Regions from separate parts of the Allobosea sp. 01N443 genome, predicted to be linked through region 3. Evidence: predicted binding sites of a transcription regulator. Region 3 holds the regulator's gene; each other region holds the start of a gene.
What was found. The regulator PhoB, encoded in region 3, activates phosphate uptake and scavenging genes when phosphate is short. The targets are predictions, from matches to a motif close to TGTCATNNANCTGTCAT.
Positions count from the first base shown of each region.

Region 1 (4,226 bases), on a different contig from region 3:
CGTAGAGCTCGACGCGGCGCGCCTTCAGGATCGCGGCGACCGCGGCCTCCATCGCCGTGGTGTCGAGCACCTTCATCGTGTCGTGCAGGGCCTGGAGATCGCTGCGGAAGATCTTTTCGATCACCGCACCGGTGTCGTCGGAACGGGCCAGATCCTCGTGGATGAACTGAACCGGTTGCACCAGATCGCGCGCCAGCGCGATCTTGACCTGCTGGAAGCCCCGCGCGCCGAGCTGCTGGCAGAGCGAGATGACGCTGCCCTCGCTCGCGCCGGTGCGCTCGGCCACTTCGGTGACCGACATATGCACCACCTCGGCGGCATGGGTCATGAAGAAATCGGCGATGCGGGCAGCTTTGGGCGGCAGGTTGGCGCGCAGCGCCTGCAGGCGTTCGAGTGCCCCCTCGAGACCGGGCGTGCCGGTGCCCTTGCGCCTTTCGGTGCCTGGTTCGCCGGGGGCGGCCTCGGCCGATCCGGGATTGCGATTCGACGCCGTCATGCCGGGAAGGCCAGCATGCCGGCCGGGTCACGACAAGGCGCATTCGCCGCGATGGCGGGGAAGACCCCGTCGCGAAGCTCGAAATAGCGCAGGCCAAGGCGCCGTGCGCCCTCACCATCGGTCGCCGGGTTGTCCCCAACCATCAGCACCGCATTCCTGGACAGCCCGAGCAGCGCCAGGCCGGCCTCGAACAAGGCGGGTTCCGGCTTGCCGATGATGCGGTACGGCACGGGGCCAGTGCAGGCGAGCAGCGCCGCCAGCAATGCGCCGGTCTCCGGCACCACCGCGCCATCCGGGCCGGGATGGACGAGATCGGGATTGGCAGCGACGAGCTCGGCGCCGCTGCGTACCGCATTGGCTGCAAGCATCAGGCGTTCATAGGAAAAATGCCGGTCGCGTCCGAGAAAGACGATGTCCGGCCGCTCCTGCACCGGGACAAGGCCGCGGTCGCGGGCATGGATCATCAGGCTCTTGCTGGCCATCATGGAGATGCGGGCTCGGGGCTGCCGGCGCGCGATTTCGTCGAGCGCGGTCGAGCCGGCAAGAACGATCCGGCGCGGCGCGATGACCAGGCCAAGACGCTTCAGGGCACGCGACAATTCGAGCGGCGTATGCTCGGCATCGTTGGAGACGATGACGAAACGGCCGTCCAGGCTTTCGAGAAAGGCATTGGCGCCGGGAAGCATCTGCCGGCCGCGCACCAGGGTGCCGTCGAGATCGACGAGACACCCCTGAATGCCGTGAAACGACCCCATCGCGCGAATCCAAACCCTGTCAGCAAGTGAGGCTCGTCCATGAACTGAGATAAACTCAGTGTCAAATTCAATATCGAATGAGATTATTTCATCATCCTGTCATGAAGCGCGGCCAAGAACGAGCCCGTCGCAGCACGGGCCACGACTGAGGCCGGGCATGCAGGGCGACGTCCGGCGGCTCCAGGCAGGAGGAAGACATGCTTGAATTCCTCGTAGGCCGGCTGCTGCGCATGGGCATCACGCTTTGGGTGATCGCCTCGGTCGTCTTCCTCGCCACGCGCCTGACGGGCAACCCGATCGACTTCCTGATGCCGGAAGGGCTGGATGCCGCCTCGCGCCGCGAGATGATTGCCTATTGGGGGCTCGATCGTTCCGTCGCCGAGCAGTACTGGCTGTTCTGGCGCTCGCTTCTTTCAGGCGATTTCGGCCTGGGATTGATGGAGCGCCGGCCGGTCGCGACGATCTTCACCGAACGGCTCTGGCAGAGCGCCTCGCTCCTGGTCGCGACCCTGGCGCTGACGATCTGCATCGGCGTGCCGGCCGGTATCCTGGCTGCCGTCTGGCGCGGCCAGGGGCGCGGCAGCGCCGTGCTCTTCACGGCCTTTTTCTGCTACGCCATCCCGAATTTCGTGCTCGCCATCCTGCTGCTGCTGGTCTTCTCCTACACGCTGCACTGGCTGCCCAGCGCCGGCTCGGCCACACTCGCGCATTACGTCATGCCGACGGTCGCGCTCTCGGCCTATTTCGTCGCGGCGCTGGTCCGCTACACTCGCAACGCCATGCTCGACGTCCTCTCGCAGGACTATATGCGCACGGCCCGGGCCAAGGGGCTCGCCGAGAGCAGCATCATTCTCCATCACGGCCTGCGCAACGCGTTGATCCCGGTCATCACGGTGCTCGGCCTGCAAATCACCACGCTCGTCTCGGGAGCGGTGGTGGTCGAGACCGTCTTCGCCTGGAACGGCGTCGGCGACCTGCTGGTCGGAGCGACGCTGCGCCGCGACTATCCCGTCCTGCAATTCGGCGTCCTCGTCGTCGCCTCCGCCGTCATCGTCGTCAACCTACTGGTCGATCTCGCCTATGCGCTGGTCGATCCGCGCGTGCGCCTGGCTGGAGCCTGAGCGGTCATGACCGATACCCTCGACGCCAAAATTGCAGGTGCCAAGATCGTGCTTGCCCCGCAGCACAAGCCGCGCCGGCGCTTCGCGCGTCCGGCCGGCATGAACGCCCTGGTCGTCGCGGCCGCGCTTCTGGCGCTCGTGCTCGTCCTCCTGGCGGTGCTCGCGCCCGTGCTTGCGCCCTTCGACCCCGACCAGCAGAAACTGCTGGCGCGGCTGCGGCCCCCGCTCGGTTTCGAGCGCGCCAATCCGGCGCATTGGCTCGGCACCGATCAACTCGGCCGCGATCTGCTCTCGCGCTGTCTGTACGGCCTCAGGCTGACGCTGGCGCTCGCGCTGTTTGGAACGCTGATCGGGCTCGTCATCGGCGTCGCGCTCGGGCTCGTCGCCGGGCAACTCGGAGGCCGGGTCGATGCGCTGGTCATGGGGCTCGTCGACATCAAGCTGTCACTGCCCTTCACGCTCGTCGCGCTGCTCGTGGTTGCGCTGGCGGGAACCGATGTCGCGGTGCTGATCGGCGTGCTGGGCATCGCCTATTGGGCCCATTTCACCAGGCTTGTGCGCGCCCAGGTCCTCGGCCTGCGGGAACTGCCCTTCATCGAGGCGGCCCGAGCCGCCGGAGCGACCCGCTGGCACATCGCGACCGTCCACATGATCCCCAATATCGTCTCGCCGGTCGTGGTGATGGCGAGCCTGAACTTCTCGAACCTGATCCTGCTGGAATCCGCCCTCTCCTTCCTCGGGCTCGGCGTCCAGCCCCCCACTGCCACGCTCGGCTCCATGGTCGGCCAGGGGCGCGACTACATGGCCTCCGCACCCTGGATCGTGGTGGTGCCGGCTGCGGCGATCGTGCTCGTGAGCCTCGCCGCCATGCTGCTCGGCGATTTCCTGCGCGACCATTTCGACGTGCGCCTGCGCGAACGCTGACGCGCCGCCTCCACCTTGCCTGCCGAACCACCTTCGCTCCAACCGAAAGGGCTGAACTGATGCTCAAGACCTTGCTGAAGACCGCGCTCGCCGCCGCGCTCGCGACAACCGCCCTGACCGGGCTTGCTCGCGCCCAGGAGCTCAAGGTCGGCGTGCAGAACATGGCGCCCTGGCTCGATCCCGGCCGCGATTTCTCCAATGTCGGCTCGCAGTTCTATTTCAACGCCTTCGACCCGCTGATCGGCAAGGACGCCACCCGCGCCGAGAGCGTCTGGCAGCCGGGCATCGCCACGAGCTGGAAGCAGGTTTCTCCGACCGAGATCGAACTCAAGATCCGCCAGGGCGTGACCTTCCACAACGGCGCTCCGATGACGGTCGAGGATGTGGTCTTCTCCTTCGACCGCATCATCAACGCGAGTTTTGCGCCCTATAGCGTGCGCAAGCGCGACACGCTGCCCAACATGGCCAAGGTCGAGGCGGTCGATGCCGAGACCGTGCGGATCACCGCGACGAAGCCCGAACCGCTGTTCGACACCCTGCTCAATGTGCAGCAGGGCATGATCGTACCTAAGAAATACATCATGGCCCTGACGGGCGATCCGAACGTCGCCGAGCCGGCCGATTTCGAGGCCTTCGCGCTGAAGCCCGTCGGCACCGGCCCCTACAAGATCACCGAATTCGTGCCGAACCAGCGCCTCGTCTATGAGCGCTTCGACGGCTTCTGGGGCGAGAAGGCGCCGTTCCAGAAGGTCACGGTGCAACGCATCCCGGAACTCTCGGGCCGGTTGACGGCCTTGAAGAATGCCGAGGTCGACCTGATCACCAATGTCCCGCCGGACCAGCTCGAGCCGATCGCCTCGGACGCGAAGCTCAAGGTCGAGGGCATGCAGACGCCGCTCTTTCACGTCGTCATCTTCAATACGCAGAACC
Region 1 covers NZ_JBFTRC010000120.1:9,180-13,405, reverse strand. Annotated here, with positions in the region: gene AC1DRP_RS24375 (MurR/RpiR family transcriptional regulator) at 1-496, opposite strand, end outside; gene AC1DRP_RS24370 (HAD-IIA family hydrolase) at 493-1,251, opposite strand; gene AC1DRP_RS24365 (ABC transporter permease) at 1,449-2,372, shown strand; gene AC1DRP_RS24360 (ABC transporter permease) at 2,379-3,296, shown strand; gene AC1DRP_RS24355 (ABC transporter substrate-binding protein) at 3,356-4,226, shown strand, end outside.
Region 1: the regulator PhoB is predicted to act here: its motif matches at 1,338-1,354, upstream of AC1DRP_RS24370 (HAD-IIA family hydrolase).

Region 2 (4,226 bases), on a different contig from region 3:
GATAGCCAAACAGCGTGCGAAGGATCTCGGAAGAGCATTCCTCGGGTGTCATGGTAATGCCCACGGAGGGCAAGCGGATTGGCGTCGAGGTACCTATGTGCCGCTTGAACAGCATGGCAGTGCTGTCCGGATTTCGCGGTGCGTTCTCGTAGGCCCGCTGCCCGATATAGCGGTTGCCGCGCCGGTCGATCGCGATCGCCGACGGCGTCACGTCGTTCTGCTCGGGGCTCTTGTAGAGCTGGACGGTCTCCCCGTCATAGGAGCAGATTGCGCTGTTGGTGGTGCCCAGATCAATGCCGACGTAGTGGCTCATCTTCCAACCTTCTTGAGCATGACCGTGCCCATGCGCAGCAGGCCGGCAGAATTCATCACGATCGGATCGATCGTTTCCGCGACGACCAAGGTGTCGTCTGGTCCAAAATCGGCAATATTGAGGGGCGTGGCGGCGGTCCCGGTGTCGAATTGCTGGCCTTCGAGGTTCACCAGGCGCATTCCCGATGCTCCCAGGCAGCTTTCGACCTTTCCGAGGAAATATCGATGCTGGTTCGTGAACCGTGTCGCTTCCAGTGGGTCCAGCTTGGACAACGCTCGCCCGAAGAGCTTCTGGAAACGCCAACTTTCAAGTGCGAGCTCAAGAAGCGCGTCCTCGGCCCTGTTGGCCGCCTGATCGGGATCCATCGACATTTCCGTAGGGTAAGACGGCTCTTGGCATGACCGGCGCAGCCGGAAATAGCCACACGCTAGAATTGTATGAGATTCGTATTCGACTGCAATGGCTTGCTCACGCTCTTCCCCTTCGCAAACCGATGAGGCGCACTTGCTCGGCGCATGGGCCGCATGGCGAGATTGGCCTTCCCCGAGCACGGACAGAGTCGGAAGGCTGAATACCTGCAAGCGGCTGCATTTCAGCAGCGTCAGGCCTCGCCCTGATCCGTGCGCCCCGTGCGAGAACGCCAGCACCGGCAAAAATGACGGTGACTCGTGCGAGGAACTTGCCTCTAGCAGTCAGACGGCGTCGTGGCGCGGAGCATCACATCGGACTCGATGATGATCCGTTGCTGCGCGTTGCGGCCGGCGAACCCGGTCGAGTTGGAGGCGATGCGACTCGCCCAGGAGCCAGCTCTGACGATCGAGCATCTCCAGATTGGCGGGGCACAGACGAGCTGCACGCTGCCGCTCGACATGCCCCTGCCTTCGGCCGCGCTCGTCGCCCTGGTGCGGCGCGATGGCGAGGTGCCTCAGGCGCCGACAGGGCTGAAGGCGCCGTTTCGGCGGCCTCAACGGCCGCAGCAACACGGTGCTGTTCTGGGAGCCGGCGGCGCATGGCGGCGCGCAGCTCTTCGACGTGCTCTGGAGCGCGACGGAAAACGGGCCGTGGCAGGTCATCAACCCGGTCGGGTTGCTGTCGAGCGTTTACCTGCATGCGACCCAATCAGAGGGGCATTATCGCGTCGGGGCGCGGGACCTGTTCGGCCGGACCAGCCAGGAGTCGACGACGATCAAGGCCTGAGCCGATCCCTCACCTGGGAAGGAAGAGCTTCGATCCCTGCGGCGTGCCAAACCGGCCGTTGCGCCGGAACGCCGACTGACACCGACCGCGACACGACGCGCGGTCGGCGTCAGCAGCGCCAGGATCGCGTGCGCGATGTGGTCGAGGCAGCGAGGCAAAGGGGCGCCAAGGCGGTTCCCTTGCACCTGGATGTCGGGCGCAGCGACAGCTTCGCGGCGTTCCGGGATGAGGCAACGGCAATGCTGCAGCGCGAATGGAACGCAGGCTCCTTCGACTACCTCGTCAACAATGCGGGCTTCGGACAGATGGCCCTGTTCGAGGACACCAGCGAGGAGCTCTTCGACTCCTTCATGCGGGTGCTGTTCAAGGGACCCTATTTTCTGACCCAGGCTCTGCTTCCAGTGCTTGCTGACGGCGGTGCCATCGTCAATGTGACGAGCAATTCGACCCTGCAGAGCGGCATGGAGCCGGGCTATTCCGCCTATGCATCGATGAAGGGCGGCCTGACCGTACTCACCCGCTACATGGCCAAGGAGTTCGGCCGCCGCGGCATCCGCGTGAACGCCGTTGCGCCGGGCGCCACCAGGACCCGGATCGGCGACGATGCGTTCGATCGCTATCCGGAGATCATTCAGTCCATCGTCGAGAAGACGGGGTTGGGGCGTCTCGGAGAGGCCAGCGATGTGGGCGCCGTGATCGCAGCCGTGCTCTCGGACGAATTCCGCTGGGTAACCGGACAGTCCATCGAAGCATCCGGCGGCGCCAGGTTGTCCTTCGCCTGCTAGGCGAAACCGCAGCGCCTCCTGAGGTCGAGCCACGATCGGCCCCTGGCAATCTCACACGGGCCGGCCATCGGGGCACGCGCTGGCGGCTCGGGACGCGCCCTCGCGTCGCTCATGCCCGGGACGCGGGCGTCGAGGTCGCCCGTCTTCGGAATGGTGCAACCGCGCATCGGTCGGGCAGGCCGTCCCTGGATGCCCTGTTGATGTTGGGGCAGGCGTGGTCGGATGGTATTCAACAACATGCAGGGCTGTCGCCATCCTGTCATGTGCGGCTGCAACTAGCTCACCCCATCCAAGGGATCACGGATTATCGGAGGTTGGGGATGCAACTGAGAACGCTTTGGCATGCGGTAGCAATTGGCAGCGCCTTCGCTGCGGCCCCTGTCGCCGCGCAGACGATCTATCCCATCAACCGTGCCGAAATCCTCGAGGGCTCGCGCTTCGACTTCAAGGTCGAGTTCCCGAACGCGCCGACCTCGGCCGATGTCGCGGTCACGATCAACGGCAAGCCGGCCGCCGAAATCTTCGGCAAGGCCACGACCTTCATGCAGAACGAGGAAGGCCAGAAGCATTCGGCGCTGTGGCTGCGTGGCGCGACGCTTCCGGCGGGCAATTATACCGTCGAGGCGAAGCAGGGAACCAACAAGGCGACGGTCAAATGGGAGGTCTTCGCCACCACCCAGCCGCGCCGCGCCAAGAACGTCATCCTCTTCATCGGTGACGGCATGTCGGTCGCCAACCGCACCGCGGCCCGCATTCTCTCCAAGGGCTGGGACGAAGGTCGCTACAATGGCGAGCTCGCCATGGACGACATGTCCAACATGGCGCTGATCTCGACCTCGGGCACGGACTCGATCGTGACCGACAGCGCCAATGCCGCCCATGCCTACACCACCGGCCATAAATCCTGCGTCAACGCACTCGGCGTCTACTGCGCCAAGAACGCCCTGACGCTCGACCATCCCAAGGTCGAGACCATCGCCGAGGTGATCAAGCGTCGCGGCAAGATGGCGATCGGCGTCGTCACCAACTCGGAAATCGAGGACGCGACCCCGGCTTCGATGGTGGCCCACACCCGCCGCCGCTCGGATTTCAACGACATCGTCAAGATGTTCCACGATGTGCAGCCCGACGTGATCATGGGCGGCGGCTCCCCGAACTTCCTGTCCAAGGCGACCCACGGTTCGAAGCGGACCGATGAGCTCGACTTCATCGCCAAGTTCAAGGAGGCGGGCTACACGCTCGCGACCACCAAGACGGAAATGAACGCGGCTGTCGCGGCCGGCTCGAAAAAGCTGCTCGGCCTCTACAACACCGGTAACATCGACGGCGCGTTCGATCTGCGGCTGACCAAGAAGGGCACGGTTTCGAAGTTCCCCGACCAGCCGGACGTGGTAGAGCAAACCAAGGCTGCGCTCGACATGCTCAAGGGCAACGAGGACGGTTTCTTCCTGATGGTCGAGTCGGCCCGCATCGACAAGTACAGCCATTCGCTCGACTGGGAGCGTTCGGTGTTCGATACGATCATGCTCGACAACGCGGTGAAGGTGGCGAAGGACTTCGCCGGCGACCGCAACGACACCCTGATCATCGTGGTGCCCGATCACGCCCATCCGATCTCGATCATCGGCACCTATGACGACGACCGTCCGGGCCAGCTCCTGCGCGACAAGCTCGGCGTCTACGCCGACTCCGTGCCGCCGAACTACGGCCCGCTCGACGTGGACGGCTACCCCACCAAGGTCGACACCTCGCGCCGCCTCGCAGTGGTCTATGGCAGCTATCCCGACACCTGCGACACCGGCCGCCCGGACATGACCGGCGAACGCGTGCCGGCGGTCAAGGGCCCGGATGGCAAGACCAATATCGCGAACGAGAAGGACTGCACCGGCCCGCTGGCCGCGCGCCGGACAGGCAACCTGCCCTTCGACGCC
Region 2 covers NZ_JBFTRC010000061.1:20,800-25,025, reverse strand. Annotated here, with positions in the region: partial or broken gene AC1DRP_RS16750 (Hsp70 family protein) at 1-313, opposite strand, end outside; gene AC1DRP_RS16745 (hypothetical protein) at 310-894, opposite strand; gene AC1DRP_RS16740 (hypothetical protein) at 1,298-1,510, shown strand; gene AC1DRP_RS16735 (SDR family NAD(P)-dependent oxidoreductase) at 1,432-2,295, shown strand; gene AC1DRP_RS16730 (alkaline phosphatase) at 2,616-4,226, shown strand, end outside.
Region 2: the regulator PhoB is predicted to act here: its motif matches at 2,542-2,558, upstream of AC1DRP_RS16730 (alkaline phosphatase).

Region 3 (4,226 bases):
AAAGGTCATTTTGACGACGCTCTTGTAGGTCTCCCCAGTGCAGATCAATCCGTCGTGGGACCACACCGGAACCCCTCGCCATTTCCACTCCTCTACCACCTCAGGATCGGCTTGCCTGATCCATACGCGGAGCTGGGAGAGCATCTTGCCTCGCCAGTCGCCCAGCTCGGTGATCCGCTCGTCGATCATCCGAGACGGGGAGTTTTCGTTCTGGGACTCGCTCTGGCTCATGATCTTCCCTTCTCTCCGGAACTCTCGCTTCTGGGATCGGGCCAACCGTCTGCTCGAGATCGCAGCGCAACCTCTCGAAGAGGCTGGGCCGGCCGGTAAACGTCTTGGAGAGCACGGTGTGTCTGCACGGATCACAACGCATAACTCTCTGGCTATTGATCTGCATTCATAATCATTGGGCTATACGTCAGTCAATCGAAGCCTGCGCGCGCAACGATCGCCGTCGGGTCTCGCAACTCAGGATCAAGGTGGCCGCGACGGACGGCCCGACGCAAGCGCGGCGCTCTTCCGGCATCGGCTGCCCCCTTGGGAACGGGACTGCGCTCGTGATCGGGGGCCAGGGGCAGCGCGCGATGGCTCTGCTCTTGATGGTGCGGCCGGACACGGGGGTGTAGACTGTTCGGGTCTTGTCTTCGGCAGTGCCTGATCCCCATCTCCAAGTGATCGCCGCTTCAGATTCCAGCATCGGGTTGGCGCTGCATCGCAAGCAGTCGTGAGGACGTAACACTGAAAGCTGTGGTCCGGTTCGCCGGATGTGCCGAGATCAATAGGAGGAGGCCAGAATGACTCGCGCCTTCGTCAAGGAAGCAGAGGAAAGAGGGACCCTGGACGAGCTGCCGGACCGGCCAGTCTCGCCTCACCCGAACCTCGTGACGCCTGAGGGGCTCGCACAGATCGAGGCCCAGCTGGCGCGCTGGCATGACGAACACGCGGCGGCGCTGGCCGGAGGCGACCGCACCGAGATCGCTCAGACGCGGCGCGAGTTCCGCTACTGGGCGGCGCGGCGCGCCAGCGCCAAGCTGGCCCCTGCGCAGGAAAGGCACGACATCGTCCGCTTCGGCTCGACAGTGACGATCCGCCGGGCCGATGGGCGCGAGCAGAACTGGCGGCTGGTCGGCGAGGACGAGGCCGATCCGGCACACGGAACGCTGCCCTATGTCGCGCCGTTGGCGAGCGCGCTGATGGGCAAGGGCATTGGCGAGAGCGTCAGCATCGGCACTGAGGCGGTCGAGATCATCGCGATCTCCTGAGGCGATCGTTCAGCTATCCGCGAGCCAGGCCTGAATCCCTGCTGCAGCTGCGACTCCGGTCGCGAAACAGGCCTGCAGCAGATAGCCGCCGGTCGGCGCCTCCCAATCCAGCATCTCGCCTGCGACAAAGGTACCGGGCAAGCGTTTCAGCATGAAGCCTTCCTCGACCTCGGCCGCGGCGACGCCACCGGCGGTGGAGATCGCCCGCTCGATCGGTCTGAGACCGGTGAGCACCAGAGGCGCGGCCTTGATCAGTGCGGCCAGCCTCTCCGCGTCTTCGGGGAGTGGCCCCTTCGCCGCTTCGCGCAGCAGCGCAATCGCGGATGGAGCAAGACCTGCAGCCTTGCGCAGATGATTGCTCAGCGTCACGCCCTTGCGACGATGCGCGAGGCGCTGGACCAGCAGTGCCGCCTCGTGATCGGGCCTCAGATCGATGGTGATGACCGCCCTGCCCTCGCGCAGGATCGTCTCGCGAATCGGGGCAGAGAGTGCATAGACCGCGCCGCCTTCCAGACCCGTCGCATCGATCATCGCCTCGCCGGGCACGGATTGGCCGCCGAAGCTCAGGACGATGCGCTTCAACGGTACTCCGGCAAAACGCTCTCGCATGGTCTGGGACCAATCGACCGTGAAACCGCCATTGGCCGGGCGCAGCGGCGCGATCGCAACGCCGCGCGCCGCCAACAAGGGTGCCCAGCCACCATCCGAACCCAGCCGTGGCCAGCTCGCACCGCCGAGCGCGAGCAGCGTCGCGTCGGGCCGCGCCTCGACATCGGCGCCATCGCGGCTCCGGAACGTCAGAGCTCCCGCTTCGCTCCAGCCGGTCCAGCGCTGCCCAGGCGCGAAGGCGACGCCGAGACCATCGAGCCGGCGCAGCCATGCCCGCAGCAGGGGCGAGGCCTTCATGGCGCGCGGGAAGACGCGGCCGCTGCTGCCGACGAACGTGTCCTGCCCGAGCGCATCGGCCCAGTCGCGCAGGGATTGTGGCGGGAAGGCGCGAATGGCCGGCTCCAGCCAGGCTTGCGCATCGCGATAGCGGGGCAGGAACCTGTCGAGCGGTTCGGAATGGGTAAGGTTCAATCCGCCGCGCCCGGCCAGCAGGAATTTGCGGGCCGGCGAGGGCATGCGATCGTAGATCGTGACGGTGTCCCCGGCTGCCGCAAGGCGCTCGGCCGCGATCAGCCCGGAGGGCCCTGCTCCAATAATGGCGACGTGATGTGTGGGCATCGGTCCGGCTTGCCGTCAGCGCGCCCTGCGGTCAAGGGTAATCCCGCCCCGAAGGCCATCGACAGGGACGAACCATGCCGACCATCGCCGCCTATTTCGGCGCAGCCATTCTCGAAATCGCCGGCTGTTTCGCGTTCTGGGGCTGGCTCCGGCTCGACAAGCCCATCTGGTGGCTCGTACCCGGACTGTTTTCGCTCGCCCTGTTCGYCTGGCTGCTGACGCTGGCGGAGAGCGAAGCCGCCGGACGGGCCTATGCCGCCTATGGCGGCGTCTACATCGTCAGTTCGCTCGCCTGGCTCTGGGCCGTGGAAGGCTTTCGCCCCGACCGCTGGGACATTATCGGTGGGCTGATCTGCCTCGCCGGCGCGGCGATTATTATCGCAGGGCCGCGCTAGGGTATCGGCCCGAAAGGTGGATTGCGGTTTTCGGGAAGGCCGATGCAACCATAGACGGTTAGATCGTCGGGCGGATTCGATATCCGGCCCGATGATCCAAGTCCCCGATGATCCAAGTCTCAGCTCCGCGCAAAGGTCTCGTCGAAGGCATAGCCGGCACCGCGCACGGTCCGCAGCGGGTCCTTGGCGTTGTCAGGAGTGATCGCCTTGCGCAGCCGGCCGACATGGACGTCGACGGTGCGCTCGTCGATATAGACGTCGCGGCCCCAGACCGCGTCGAGCAGCTGGGCCCGGGAATAGACCCGCCCCGGCGCCTGCATCAGGAATTCGAGCAGGCGGAACTCGGTCGGGCCGAGATGCAGCTCGCTGCCTGAGCGGCGGACACGGCGGGTGGTGCGGTCGAGTTCGAGATCGCCGGCGGCCAACAGGCCGGCGACATGACCCGGCTTGGCGCGGCGTAGCAACGCCTGGATGCGGGCGATCAGCTCGGGCAGCGAGAACGGCTTGACGACATAGTCGTCGGCCCCGGTGGCGAGGCCGCGCACACGCTCGGTTTCCTCGCCGCGGGCGGTGAGCATGATGATCGGCACCCGCTCGGTATCGCGACGGGTCCGCAGCCTCCGGCAGAGCTCGATGCCGGAAAGGCCCGGCAGCATCCAGTCGAGCAGCACGAGGTCCGGCGTATGATCGCGCAGATGCAGCTCGGCATCGTCGCCACGCGCGACGCTGTCGACCTCGAAGCCCTCGGCTTCGAGATTGTAGCGCAGCAACAGGGTCAGCGGCTCTTCGTCCTCAACGATCAGGATGCGTGCAGGCATGTCTCACTCGGTCCCAAAGGTGTCGGGCGCCGGTCACTCACCGGTGGCGGCGTCCAGAAGGATATTGGTCGTGTCGAGCTTCGGGCGGGCTGCGTCCAAGGCTTCGCCCGTGACGAGATAGTGGATCGTCTCGGCGATGTTGGTGGTGTGGTCGCCGATGCGCTCGACATTCTTGGCGCAGAACAGGAGATGCGTGCAGAAGGTGATGTTGCGCGGGTCTTCCATCATATAGGTGAGCAGCTCGCGGAAGAGCGAGGTATAGAGCGCGTCGATCTCATCGTCGCGGCGCCAGACCTCCATGGCCTTCTGCTCGTTGCTGACGGCGTAAGCGTCGAGCACGTCCTTGAGCTGGGCCTGAACCAGGCGGCTCATATGCTCGAGGCCGACGACCGCGCGCGACGGCGGCTGGAACTGGCCGGAGATGGCGACCGCGCGCTTGGCGATATTCTTGGCGAGATCGCCGACACGCTCGATATCGGCGGCGATGCGGATGGCGGAGATCAGCTCGCGCAGGTCGTTGGCGA
Region 3 covers NZ_JBFTRC010000002.1:32,534-36,759, forward strand. Annotated here, with positions in the region: gene AC1DRP_RS01150 (DUF1801 domain-containing protein) at 1-231, opposite strand, end outside; gene greA (transcription elongation factor GreA) at 795-1,262, shown strand; gene AC1DRP_RS01160 (TIGR03862 family flavoprotein) at 1,272-2,489, opposite strand; gene AC1DRP_RS01165 (YnfA family protein) at 2,564-2,884, shown strand; gene phoB (phosphate regulon transcriptional regulator PhoB) at 3,004-3,702, opposite strand; gene phoU (phosphate signaling complex protein PhoU) at 3,736-4,226, opposite strand, start outside.

Region 4 (3,519 bases), on a different contig from region 3:
GACATCGATCCGGCGATTGCGTCCGGAACCTTCGTCACGACGGTCACCGACGTGGTCGGCTTCTTCGCCTTTCTGGGGATCGCCACACTTCTGCTCGGCCTGGGGTGACGAAAGCAAAAACTTCGGTAACGTAAACCGGGCGTCAAGTTTTCTCCGCAATTCTCCGCGAGATGATCGCCCGTCGCATGTCCCGCCTCCGTTCAGCCCCATTTCTCGCCGTCGCCGTCGCCGCGCTCGCGGTCCTTGGCGGCTGCGTGGCGTTCGAGGGCCGATATCCGCAGAAGGGCGATGCCCGGCCGCATCCCGGCGTCGCGAGCGCCCTGAACTATGCCGTCCAGGGCATCGATATCTCGCGCTGGCAAGGCGAGATCGACTGGGCCGCGGTCAAGGGCGCCGGCACCCGCTTCGTCTACATGAAGGCGACGGAGGGCGGCGACCACATCGACCCCTCCTTTCTGCGCAACTGGGAAGGCGCGCGCCGGGCCGGCGTGCCGCGCGGAGCCTACCACTTCGTCTTCTGGTGCCGCCCCGCCCATGAGCAGGCAGTCTGGTTCAAGCAGCATATCCCGAACGACCCCGGCGCCTTGCCGCCGGTGCTCGATGTCGAGTGGAATGGCCATTCCAAGACCTGCCCGCAGAAGATCGACCGCTCGCTGGCACTGGAGAAGATCCAGCTGATGCTGACCGAGCTCGAGCAGCTCACCGGCAAGAAGCCGATCATCTATACCGACATCACCTTCCATAAGGACGTGCTGGAAGGGCAGTTCAACGAATATCCCTACTGGATCCGCTCGACGGCAGCGAAGCCCGAGACACGCTACGAGAACCGCCCCTGGGCCTTCTGGCAATTCACCACGACCGGCCGCGTGCCGGGCATCAGGGGCGATGTCGACCGCAACGCGTTCTTCGGCGACGAAGAGCAGTTCATCGGCTGGATCAACGGCGAGTTCGACATCGGCCGGAGGCAGTGGACCAAGCGGCGCGCCTCTCCGGCGCAACCCAGCCCCAGCATCGTCAATGATCCGGAATTCGAGCCTCCGGTCAGCCAGGCTCCGCCCGCCCCGGTCATACCCGGCGCGCTGCAGCCGGTGCCGTCCTCGCTGCAGATCGGCGGATAGCGGGCGCGCCGGTTAACCAACCCTGAAATCATCCGCTCGCATCCGAGCGAACGCTTACCGCGCCTTAACCACGACTGCCGCACCACTGTTTGCATGCAGGAGGGGCGGATGCCGGCGCGTATGAAGACCGATTACAAGGGACTGCGGTGCTTTCTTGCAGTTCTCGGCCTTGCACTCGGCTGCTCCGGCCCTGCCCTCGCGCTCTATCCCAAGAAGGGCGACGCCTCGCCCCATCACGGCGTCCGCGATGCACGCCGCCAGGCTATCCAGGGCATCGACATTTCGCGCTGGCAGGGCGAGATCGACTGGGCCAAGGTCAAGGATGCCGGCACCCGCTTTGCCTTCATCAAGGCGACCGAGGGCGGCGACCACCTCGACCCCAATTTCCGCAAGAACTGGGAGGGGGCGAAGAAGGCCGGCGTAGCGCGCGGTGCCTACCATTTCGTCTATTGGTGCCGCCCGGCCAAGGATCAGGTGCGCTGGTTCAAGCGGCATATCCCGAAGGACCCGGATGCCCTGCCGCCTGTGCTCGATGTCGAATGGAACGGCGAGTCGGAGAGCTGCGGCAAGAAGATCCCGCGCGAGAAGGCGCTGGCCAAGATCAGCGAGATGCTGAAGGGCCTGCAGGAACACACTGGCAAGAAGCCGATCATCTATACCGACATCACCTTCCACGAGGATGTGCTGGAAGGCGAGTTCAACGATCATCCCTACTGGCTGCGCTCAACCGCGGCCCCACTGCGCCATCGCTATGAGCGTAGCAAATGGGAATTCTGGCAGTTCACCACCACAGGACGCGTGCCCGGCATAACCGGCGATGTCGACCGCAACGCGTTCTTCGGGTCCGAGCGGGAATTCGCAGCCTGGCGCGAGGGCCGTTTCGACATCGGCGCCCGGAAGTGGCGGGGTGGCGAGCCGAAGGTTGCCGGCAACCGCGCACCTGCGACATCGGCCGGCTCCAAGGCGCCGCAGGCTGCCGGAGGCGCGACGCTCAAGATGCTGCCTCCCGCGCGCGTCCCGGGCAAGGCGACCGCCAACCGTGATCCACAAGTGACCGGCTCTCTCGCCCGCGATTGACTTTGCGGCACCCGCTGCGCTGTCACGAAGCTGTCATGAGACGCGCGCCCTGATCCCGGGCAGCGCAACCTCTGATGAGAAATCGCCCGCCAGGGCGTGGCCGGAATGCTCCATGATCTGCAATCCCGGGCCGGGTTCGTCTGGGTCTACCATTTTGATTCCGACGGCCGTGCGCATCTCCTTCCTCGCCGCGAGATGCCCGACCTTGCCCTCCCCGAGGCCGAGTTCGTCTGGATCCATCTCGATCTCGTGCATGGCCGMGCCAAGCAATGGGTCGCCGATTGCACCGCTCTGCCCGCCGAGGCGCAGACCCTGTTCCTGACCCAGGACGATCACCAGCGCCTCCATCACAATCGTGACTTCGCCTGGGGCATTACCTTCGACCAGATCCGCGAGGTCGACAGCCCCGCCGACGAGATGGGCATGCTGCACTGGATCATCGCCGACCGGTTTCTGCTGACAGGTCGGAGACAGGCCATGCAGGCAACGCGCCTGACGCGCGACGCCTTGGAGGCCGGCTACCGGGCGAGCTCGCCGGTGATGCTGTTCGAGCGCATCATCGAGTTCGTCATCGAGGATGTGGCCGAAGCGGTGATGCAGCTGACAGAGGACACCGACTCGATCGAGGACCATGTCATCGACGAGCGCGTCAGCGACGAGGCGCGCCGGTTAGGGTTGATCCGCCGGCGGACGGTGAGGCTGCACCGCCAGCTCAACGGCCTGCACCAGCTCTTCCGTCGCTTCTCCGAAAATGCCTCGACACGGGCTGCGCCGGAGACCGTGAAGAGCGCCGCCAGCCGCCTGCTGCAGCGCGTCGACACCATGCTGACCGACGTCCAGATCGTGCAGCAGCGCGCCCGCCTGCTGCAGGACGAGATTGCCTCGCGCCTGACCGCCCAGACCAACAGCCATCTCTATGTGCTCTCGATCCTGACCGCGACGCTGATGCCGGCGACGCTGATCACCGGCCTGTTCGGCGTCAACACCAAGGGCCTGCCCTTCCTCGAGAACGAATGGGGCTTTGTCTATGTCGTGATCCTGTGCGCCCTGGCAGCGCTCAGCGTGTATCTACTGCTCAAGCGCCGCGACATGATCCACTGAGCCCGGGCGGGCTCCTGATGCATCACAGCGCGGCGATGCGCGGGTTCCTCGACGGTGACATGGGACAGCATCGGCAACCCGGCGAGCAGTGCCTTGTAGGCTGCGGGCGGCTTCGGATCAGTGGCCACGACCGAGACGATCGCCGAGCAATGCCCTGGCCCAACCTGCCAGAGATGCAGGTCGGCAACCTCTGCGCCCTCGGCGGTGAGTCGCGCCTCGATGC
Region 4 covers NZ_JBFTRC010000066.1:22,490-26,008, forward strand. Annotated here, with positions in the region: gene mgtE (magnesium transporter) at 1-108, shown strand, start outside; gene AC1DRP_RS17535 (glycoside hydrolase family 25 protein) at 186-1,118, shown strand; gene AC1DRP_RS17540 (glycoside hydrolase family 25 protein) at 1,227-2,195, shown strand; gene AC1DRP_RS17545 (CorA family divalent cation transporter) at 2,301-3,296, shown strand; partial or broken gene AC1DRP_RS17550 (cation diffusion facilitator family transporter) at 3,221-3,519, opposite strand, start outside.
Region 4: the regulator PhoB is predicted to act here: its motif matches at 2,216-2,232, upstream of AC1DRP_RS17545 (CorA family divalent cation transporter).